DNA from 4 places in the Pseudomonas sp. B392_1p genome. Region 2 is predicted to be linked to each of the others. Evidence: predicted binding sites of a transcription regulator. Region 2 holds the regulator's gene; each other region holds the start of a gene.
What was found. Region 2 encodes sigma-54, which starts transcription at its own class of promoters, with help from an activator protein. Its sites were predicted from a motif close to ANTGGCATNNANNTTGCTNT; they were not measured.
Positions count from the first base shown of each region.

Region 1: a site for sigma-54 is predicted at 866-885, ahead of flgB (flagellar basal body rod protein FlgB). Genes of this name have one in related genera too.
Region 3: a site for sigma-54 is predicted at 1,310-1,329, ahead of flgB (flagellar basal body rod protein FlgB). Genes of this name have one in related genera too.
Region 4: a site for sigma-54 is predicted at 1,061-1,080, ahead of glnA (type I glutamate--ammonia ligase). Genes of this name have one in related genera too.

Region 1 covers NZ_JBQPXM010000001.1:266,417-268,616, forward strand. The annotation lists gene flgA (flagellar basal body P-ring formation chaperone FlgA) at 53-733, opposite strand; gene flgB (flagellar basal body rod protein FlgB) at 918-1,277, shown strand; gene flgC (flagellar basal body rod protein FlgC) at 1,280-1,708, shown strand; gene ACTV8E_RS01265 (flagellar hook capping FlgD N-terminal domain-containing protein) at 1,708-2,200, shown strand, end outside.
Region 2 covers NZ_JBQPXM010000008.1:107,779-109,978, forward strand. The annotation lists gene ptsN (PTS IIA-like nitrogen regulatory protein PtsN) at 1-150, opposite strand, end outside; gene hpf (ribosome hibernation-promoting factor, HPF/YfiA family) at 160-468, opposite strand; gene ACTV8E_RS12945 (RNA polymerase factor sigma-54) at 598-2,094, opposite strand.
Region 3 covers NZ_JBQPXM010000014.1:76,487-78,686, forward strand. The annotation lists gene ACTV8E_RS17950 (flagellar hook assembly protein FlgD) at 1-360, opposite strand, end outside; gene flgC (flagellar basal body rod protein FlgC) at 375-821, opposite strand; gene flgB (flagellar basal body rod protein FlgB) at 825-1,232, opposite strand; gene recX (recombination regulator RecX) at 1,629-2,093, opposite strand; gene recA (recombinase RecA) at 2,105-2,200, opposite strand, start outside.
Region 4 covers NZ_JBQPXM010000004.1:100,451-102,650, forward strand. The annotation lists gene thiI (tRNA uracil 4-sulfurtransferase ThiI) at 1-726, opposite strand, end outside; gene glnA (type I glutamate--ammonia ligase) at 1,191-2,200, shown strand, end outside.

The DNA.
Region 1 (2,200 bases), on a different contig from region 2:
TGGCCTTCTGGATTCCCGCCTTCGCGGAAGTAACGACTTATACAGCGCTTCCTTAGCGGAACGTGCTGGTCACTACGCCTTCGCCCGTCACTTGCGTCTCGATAATTTTTTCGCTGCTCTGATTACGCACCCTGATGAGGTCACCGGCGCTGCCGTTGCTCAAGGCCTCGCCTTGCGTCGCGGCTTCGATGACGTCATGGGTGGCGACAATGGTCACCATCTGGCCACGCCGCACCAGCAAGGGCGCGCCGAGCAACCGCGGGCTGAGTACCTGGCCGGTGCGAATACGCCGCTTGGCGCTGAGGCCTTCGATGTCGGCAACTCGTCCATAGAACCCTTGGCGATTCTTGCTGACGCTTTGCCGGCGGGCGAGTACATCGTCGGCGCTGAGCGACTGGTCGCGTTCCAGAGTATGCCGGGCGACCAGCAGCCGTACGCTGACGTCGGCCTGGCTGGTCACGTTCACGCTCCAGGCGGGCGTGGCGCACTCGATTCGGTAGCGTTGCCGACTGAGGAGCGCCGGGCGGGGTGACAGGTTATTGACCTGTAAGTCCTGCGTACAGACCGGCAATTTTTGCGTGCTGCTGGGCAGTGTGTTGTCCAGATGCAGGCGTGGCTGCTGCCAGCCATGCTGGCGAGTCTCGTGATGCAGGAGCGGCTGTAAATGAGTGCGCAGCGCCCGATCGATCTGTTCGCTGACGCCGCCAGCCTGGCTTTGCGAAGCAAGCAACATGACCAGGCAGGCGGAAGCAACACTTCCGCTGCGGCGTCCTTTTGCCGTCAAAGACGGAAATCCGCGTCTCCGACGATCGTCTGTAACGCTGATAAAACCTAACAAAATCAATTACCTGCTAAATGATAGCGGAATGGCATGAAAGCTGCTGTCCACTCCCCAGTGACGGTTTTTTGGGGGAAGCATGAGTATACGGATTGATGACGTGGTTGGGCTGCATGCCCATGCGCTCGAAGTGCGCATGCAGCGCAGCGAAATTATTGCCGCCAACCTGGCCAACGTAGACACCCCGGGCTTTCAAGCCCGCGATATTGACTTCGCCCGGGAAATGAGCCGCCTGGAAAGCAGTGCCGAACTGTTTCAGTCCAGCCTCGCTTCGCCGTTGCAATACCGGGTGCCGTTCCAGGCGTCTCTGGATGGCAATACCGTGGAGCTGGGTGTCGAACAGGCCGAGTTCTCGCGTAACGCCATGGACTTCCAGACCAGCCTGACCTTCCTGACCATGAAATTTCGCGGCCTCAAGCAGGCCATTGAAGGACGTTGACGATGGCCTTTGAATCCATTTACCGCATCGCCGGCTCAGCGATGAATGCCCAGACGGTACGCCTGAACACCGTGGCCAGTAATCTGGCGAACATCGATTCGGCGGCCACCTCCGCCGAGGATGTCTATCAGGCGCGCCGGCCACTGTTCGCCGCCGTGTACAACAACGATGAGCTGACGCGAGGCGTCGGCATGGGCGGTGCCCATGTACAGGTGCTCGATGTGGTCGCCGACCAGCGTGAGGCAGTGAAGCGTTACGAGCCCGGCAACCCCTTGGCGGGCGCCGATGGCTATGTGTTTTACCCGGCGGTCAATCAGATCGAGGAAATGACCGACATGATGTCGGCGACCCGCAGCTTCGAGACCAGCGTCGAAGTCCTCAATCGCCTCAAAAGCATGCAGCAGGGTCTGCTGCGTCTCGGAGAAGCCTGATGAGCGTTGATTCGATCAACTATTCGCGCAGTAGCGCGCTGACCAATGAAAACGCGCTGCCCAGTGCAGCAGTGGACCTCAGCGAATTGGGCGTGATGGAGAACAACTTCATCTCTCTGATGGTTGCGCAGATCCAGAACCAGGATCCGACCAACCCGGTGGACAGCAGCCAGTTCCTGCAGCAGTACGCCAGCATGTCGCAGGTCAAGAGCATGGAGAATATGGCCACCCTGCAGCAGAGCAGCCTGGTGCTGGCCGACAACCTGCAGACCCTGACTGCTGCGGGACTGGTAGGCCAGGAAGTGTCGGTGAACGTAGAGAGCCTCGAGCTGAATGATCAGCCGGTCAACGGTCAGTTCACTCTGGATAACTACTCGGGCAAGACCAGCCTGCTGCTGACCGACTCCAATGGCACTGAAACCGTCATTCAGCTGGGTGAGCAGGCTGCCGGCAAGGTCGCCTACACCGTCGATCCTGTGGCGCTGGGCCTCA
Region 2 (2,200 bases):
GATCAAGGCTTCAAAGATCGTGCCGGCATCGAGCTCGGGCTGTTCCCGGTCGAGCAAGTGGGCGATCTGTTCCAGGACGCGTTTTTTACTGCCTCCCGGCACGTTCACCAAGGAACGGCCGGGGGTCAGGATATCTTCAAGTCGGATCATGGTGTGGAATCAGCGGACGGTTGCGCCCTGCTCGCGTTCGAGCTGCTTTTCCTTGTATTTGATTAATTGGCGATCCAGCTTGTCGACCAAGAGGTCGATGGCTGCGTACATATCATCGTGTTCGGCAGTGCCCACGATTTCGCCACCGGCAACATGCAGTGTGGCGTCGATTTTTTGCTTCAGTTTTTCCACTTGCAGTATCACCTGTACGTTGGTGATACGGTCGAAGTGGCGCTCCAGTCGGGTGAATTTGTCGTCGATATAATCGCGCAGGGCGTCGGTCACTACCAGTTGGTGTCCACTGATGTTGACTTGCATACCGTATTCTCCTTCTTGCCGCGTGGATGGCGCAGACCAAGGGCCTGCAGCCGGAACACTGTGGCTTGGGCGACTTGCGCAGACATGGACGGTTGTCGGTCCTGCACCAGCCTGTCCCCCAAGAGCTTGCTACATCAGTCGCTTGCGTTCACTGGACGGTGCGATCCCCATGGATTCGCGGTACTTGGCTACCGTGCGCCGGGCGACTTGAATACCTTGTGCTTCCAGTAGACCAGCGATCTTGCTGTCACTCAATGGCTTTTTGGCGTTTTCCGCCGCGACCAGCTTTTTGATGATGGCGCGGATCGCGGTGGATGAACATTCTCCGCCTTCGGCGGTGCTCACGTGGCTGGAAAAGAAGTATTTCAGTTCGTAAATACCACGCGGGGTGTGCATGAATTTTTGTGTGGTGACCCGCGAGATGGTCGACTCATGCATGCCCACCGCTTCGGCAATGTCATGCAGGACCAGGGGCTTCATCGCTTCGTCGCCGTATTCGAGAAAGCCGCGCTGATGCTCGACGATCTGCGTGGCCACTTTCATCAAGGTTTCATTGCGGCTTTGCAGGCTCTTGATGAACCAGCGCGCTTCCTGCAATTGGTTGCGCATGAAGGTGTTGTCCGTACTGGTATCGGCGCGCCGCACGAAGCCTGCGTATTGCGGGTTGACGCGCAGACGCGGCACGGATTCCTGATTCAGCTCCACCAGCCAGCGATCGTTGTGCTTGCGCACGATCACGTCCGGCACGATGTATTCCGGTTCGCTGGCTTCGATTTGCGAGCCGGGACGCGGGTTGAGGCTCTGGATCAATTCAACTACCTGGCGTAGCTCATCCTCCTTGAGCTTGAGGCGGCGCATCAGCAGGGCATAGTCGCGGCTACCCAGCAGCTCGAGGTGATCGCCGACCAGGCGCTGGGCTTCGACAAGCCAGGGAGTGCTGTTCGGCAATTGGCGCAGTTGCAGCAGCAGGCATTCGCGCAGGTCGCGCGCGGCCACACCGGCGGGCTCGAAGTGTTGCAGACGACGCAGAACGGTTTCGATTTCATCGAGCTCGATGTCCAGCTCCGGGTCGAAGGCGGCGAGCACTTCCTCCAGGGATTCCTCCAGATACCCCTGGTCGTTGATGCAGTCGATCAAGGTTTCGGCGATCAACCGGTCGGTATTGGACATGGGCGCCAGGTTGAGCTGCCAGAGCAGGTGCGTTTGCAGGCTTTCGCCTGGCGCGGTGCGCGAGGTGAAGTCCCACTCTTCGTCATCATTACTCGGCAGGCTGCTGGCGCTGGTCTGGTAGACGTCTTCCCAGGCGGTATCCACAGGCAGCTCGTTGGGAATCCGTTCATTCCACTCGCCACCGTCATCAAGGTTTTCAACCGTGGGAATGCTGCTTTCCTGAAGGGCTATTTCCTGGCTGCCAGGGTTGGGCAGTTCGTCGCCGTCGGCCAGCGGGTCGGCGTTGTCAAAATCCTCCCCCTCCTCCTGACGTTCGAGCATCGGATTAGATTCCAGGGCTTCCTGGATTTCCTGCTGGAGATCCAGAGTAGACAGTTGCAGAAGTCGTATGGCCTGTTGCAGCTGCGGGGTCATCGTCAGCTGCTGGCCCATCTTGAGAACGAGCGATGGTTTCATGGCAGACCTTGATTGCCGGCGTCTAAGCGCCATCCACTAGCGGGCGCCGCAGCGCCATGGAAGCAAATTATATGCCTGATATTTCTTGGGAATTCCAGTATCTGAT
Region 3 (2,200 bases), on a different contig from region 2:
GACCACGTTGCCGGTAAAACTCTTGCTGGTGTCCACCAGCGCCTGACCGCTTTGCACGATCACCGAGCGACCAACCAGAGACGAGGCCTGCAGCGCCTGGGATGACTGGTAGGAACCCATGAAGGACTCCACCGTCGAGTTCAGGTTATTCATGCTTTCCAGGCTGCTGAACTGTGCCAGCTGGGCCACGAACGCCGTGTTGTCCTGCGGGTCCAGCGGGTTCTGATTTTCCATCTGCGCGACCAGCAGCTGCAGAAAGGAATCCTTGCCCATGGCGCTGTCGCCAGTGGTCTTGGCTGCAGGTTTGTGCTGGTATTGGTCCAGTACGGATTGGGCGGTGTTGTTATTGACAGTGCTCATGTCGATCCTTCGCCTTACTGACCGAGAGTCAGTACTTTCTGCATCATGGTTTTCGCGGTGTTCATCATTTCCGCATTGGTCTGGAAGGCCCGGCTGGCAGAGATCATGTCGGCCATTTCTTCCACCACATTGACGTTCGGATAGAACACGTAGCCTTCCGCGTTCGCAGCCGGATGGCTCGGCTCATAGCGGGCCTGCAGCTCGCTCTGGTCCTCGACGATGCCGGTGACCTGCACACCGACGCCGGCATTGCCACGCTCATCGAACAGCGACTGACTGGCGTTGGGATTGGTCGCATCGTGCAACACGGTGGCAAACACCGGCTTACGGGCACGATAGGTCTGATCGATGCTGGAGGACACGGTCTCGGCGTTGGCGATGTTGCTCGCCACGGTATTCAGACGGGTGCTCTGGGCGCTCATGCCACTACCGGCGATGTTGAACACGTTGGTCAGCGACATGGCTTACTCTCCGCGCAGGGCCGACATCAGCCCTTTGAATTTACTGTTGAGGAAGGTAAAGCTGGCTTGAAAGTCCACGGCGTTCTGCGCGTAGCTGGCCTGCTCGACCTGTGCATCGACGGTGTTGCCGTCGATGGACGGGTGATGCGGGGTGCGGTATTGCAGCGCCGCTTCACTGAAGGACACGCCCTCGCCTTCGATATGGCGGGCCTGGGTACGATTCAGGCTGAACGTGCTGCCTTTGCTCTGCTCCATCTGCGCCGCGAGGACGCTGGAAAATTCCACATCACGCGCCTTGTAATGCGGCGTGTCGGCGTTGGCGATGTTATTGGCCAAGACCTCGGCACGCTGGGAGCGGAAGCTCAACGCCTTCTCATGAATGCCCAGGGCTTTGTCGAAACTGATGCTCATGCTCAACCTCTTTCCCATCATTGGGACAGGGAACTGCGGTCGCCAGACAATTGCCGACCGCGGATACTGGCTGAGATAAAGCAATCATTGTGCCACTTGCATGGACAGCCATGATTCAGCGAGCCCGGGAGGACGTTACTGCGCCCGGTTAGCAAAATAGCGGCAAGCGTTTACCGCCTGACGGCAATCAAGGCGGCAAAACCCGTGACGAACTCGCCATCCGCAAGACCAGTGATGTCGCCCCGACAGCAAGAGCTCGGCCCGAGGTCGAGCCTTCCACAATGCGCGCGCGCAATGGCTCGGATTGCAGTGAAGGTGGTCACCTCGCCAAGAAAGACAAGGTCAGCGAAGAGGGTTTATTACAACTGCGCAGCTCTGGGCCTCAGAAGACGCATCTCAATCATCCAGCGCATTGCGCAGCAAGCGACCGATCTGCTCCAGCGGATAACCACGATACGCCAGGAAGCGTCCTTGCCGAGCGCGCTCCTTGGCGTCCTGCGGCAGCTGACCGGCGAACTTGCGCCGCCAGACCTCGCGTAGCTGCTCGGTCCAGTCCACCTCGCATTGACTCAGTGCCTGCTCGACTTCGGCACGCGGCAGGCCACGCTGGGTAAGCTCTTCGCGAATTCGCGCTGGGCCACAACCGGCGCGGGCGCGACTGGCGATATAGCTTTCCAGATAACGCGCCTCATTGAGCAGTCCTTCTTCCGTCAATCGGTCGAGAGCGCTGTCGATCAGCTCAGGCGGCGCGCCACGCTGACGTAGCTTGCGGGTCAACTCGGCGCGCCCATGTTCGCGGCGCGCCAGCAGGTCCATCGCAACCCGACGCACAGCAACAGGCGTATCCAGAACAATAGCCATAGATCAGACGATTACTGGTCGCTGGCCAGTTCCGCCTTGGCAGTAGCCTTTGCGTCGGCCTCGGCCTTGGCACCAGAGCCCGCCTTCACATTAACCGGGGCGGCCAG
Region 4 (2,200 bases), on a different contig from region 2:
AAACAGCACGCGATGGGACGAGCCGAATTTTTGCCACAGATAGTGGGCAACTTCCATCACCCCCAACTCATGGGCACGACCACCGAGGTTGAAGAAGCAAAAATGGGTTAGCAGACCGCGTCGCATCATCTGATAGGCGGCCACGGTAGAGTCGAAACCACCGGACATCAGCACCAGCGTCTGCTCGATGGAGCCCAGCGGATAACCGCCCAGGCCCTGATGCTGCGCATGAATGATATACAAGCGGTCGTAACGCACCTCGAACCGCACCTCGACCTCGGGGCGCTTAAGGTCGATGCCGGCGGCGCCGCACTCCTGGCGCAGGCGGCTGCCCACGAAGCTGGCCAGCTCTACTGAGGTGAACGAATGGGTGTTACCGGAACGCTTGCAGCGCACGGCGAAGATCTTGCCCGGCAACTGTGCGCCAAAATGCTCGCGGCATTTTTCCAACACATCGTCGAAATCGACGTAGGGGTAGTCGTGCACTTCCAGGCAATGCGCGATGCCCGGCGTGTTGCGCAGGCGCTCCAACATCTCGGCCAGTAGCTTCGGCTCAGTCTGCCGGGTTTCCAGCTCCAGGTTGTCCCACTCGCCCTGCACATCCAGTTGCGGATCGAGATCCTTGAGCACCATGCGGATGTTCTTCGCCAGCTGCCGGATGAACTGCTTGCGCACCGGACGGCTCTTGATGGTGATTTCGGCGAAGGGCTTGACGATGACTTTCATGGAAGGCGGGACTGGGCGGGCAGCCAGAAAAAAGAGGGGCGCGAATTATACCGGAAATTGTGCAAGCTTTGATCGATTAATTGCAGCGCGCCCGATTGTCATTGAAAACGCAGCCGTTCAGATGAATCGACTGTCCCAATCGGGTGTGCAGGTCGTAAACGCAGCGGGGTGCCGACAGAGGGTCGAGGCGAAGCACTAGATGAGGCGCAACTCGCAACTCGCAACTCGCACCACTTTGTATCGAAGTGGGCGAGCACGCACTGTTTTGGTGCAAAAGCACGGCTGCAAGCAGAACGAAGCTCCGTAATCAGCGCCATTCATGGCATGTCGGGACACTGGCACACTCATTGCTGTCTTGTGGTGGAGGGTGCCCTGGCGGATCATGCCGCCCCAGCATTACCTAATTCTCTGGGAGTCAGCCGCATTCGGCGTGTACCCCGGTTTGCTTTCCCTTGGAGGACACTATGTCGAAATCGCTGCAACTGATTAAAGACCATGATGTGAAGTGGATTGACCTGCGTTTTACCGATATCAAAGGCCAGCAGCACCACATCACCATGCCGGCGCGCGATGCCGACGACGATTTCTTCGAACACGGCAAGATGTTTGATGGCTCCTCCCTGGCCGGCTGGAAAGGCATCGAAGCCTCCGACATGATTCTGCTGCCGGACGACGCCACGGCCGTACTCGACCCGTTCACCGAAGAGCCGACGCTGATTCTGGTCTGCGACGTGATCGAGCCCTCCACCATGCAGGGCTACGACCGCGACCCGCGCGCCATCGCTCGCCGTGCCGAAGAGTTCCTGAAAAGCACCGGCATCGGCGACACCGTGTTCGTCGGCCCGGAGCCGGAATTCTTCATCTTCGATCAGGTGAAGTTCAAGTCCGACATCTCGGGCTCAATGTTCAAGATCTACTCCGAGCAGGCGTCCTGGAACACCGACGCGGACTTCGAGGGCGGCAACAAGGGTCACCATGTCCCGGTCAAGGGTGGCTACCTGCCGACCCCGCCGAAAGACTATGACCACGAAATCCGCACCGCGATGTGCAACGCCCTGGAAGAGATGGGCCAGTTCGTTGAAATCCATCACCACGAAGTGGCGACGGCCGGTCAGAACGAAATCGGCGTGCGTTTCAATACGTTGGTCACCAAGGCCGACGAAGTTCAGACCCTCAAGTACTGCGTGCACAACGTCGCCGATGCCTACGGCAAGACCGCGACCTTCATGCCAAAACCGCTGTACGGCGACAACGGCTCGGGCATGCACGTGCACCTGTCGATTGCCAAAGATGGCAAGAACACCTTTGCGGGCGAAGGCTATGCAGGCCTGTCCGACACTGCGCTGTACTTCATTGGCGGCATCATCAAGCACGGCAAGGCGCTGAACGCCCTGACCAACCCGTCGACCAACTCCTACAAGCGCCTGGTGCCGGGCTTTGAAGCACCGGTGATGCTGGCCTACTCGGCCCGCAA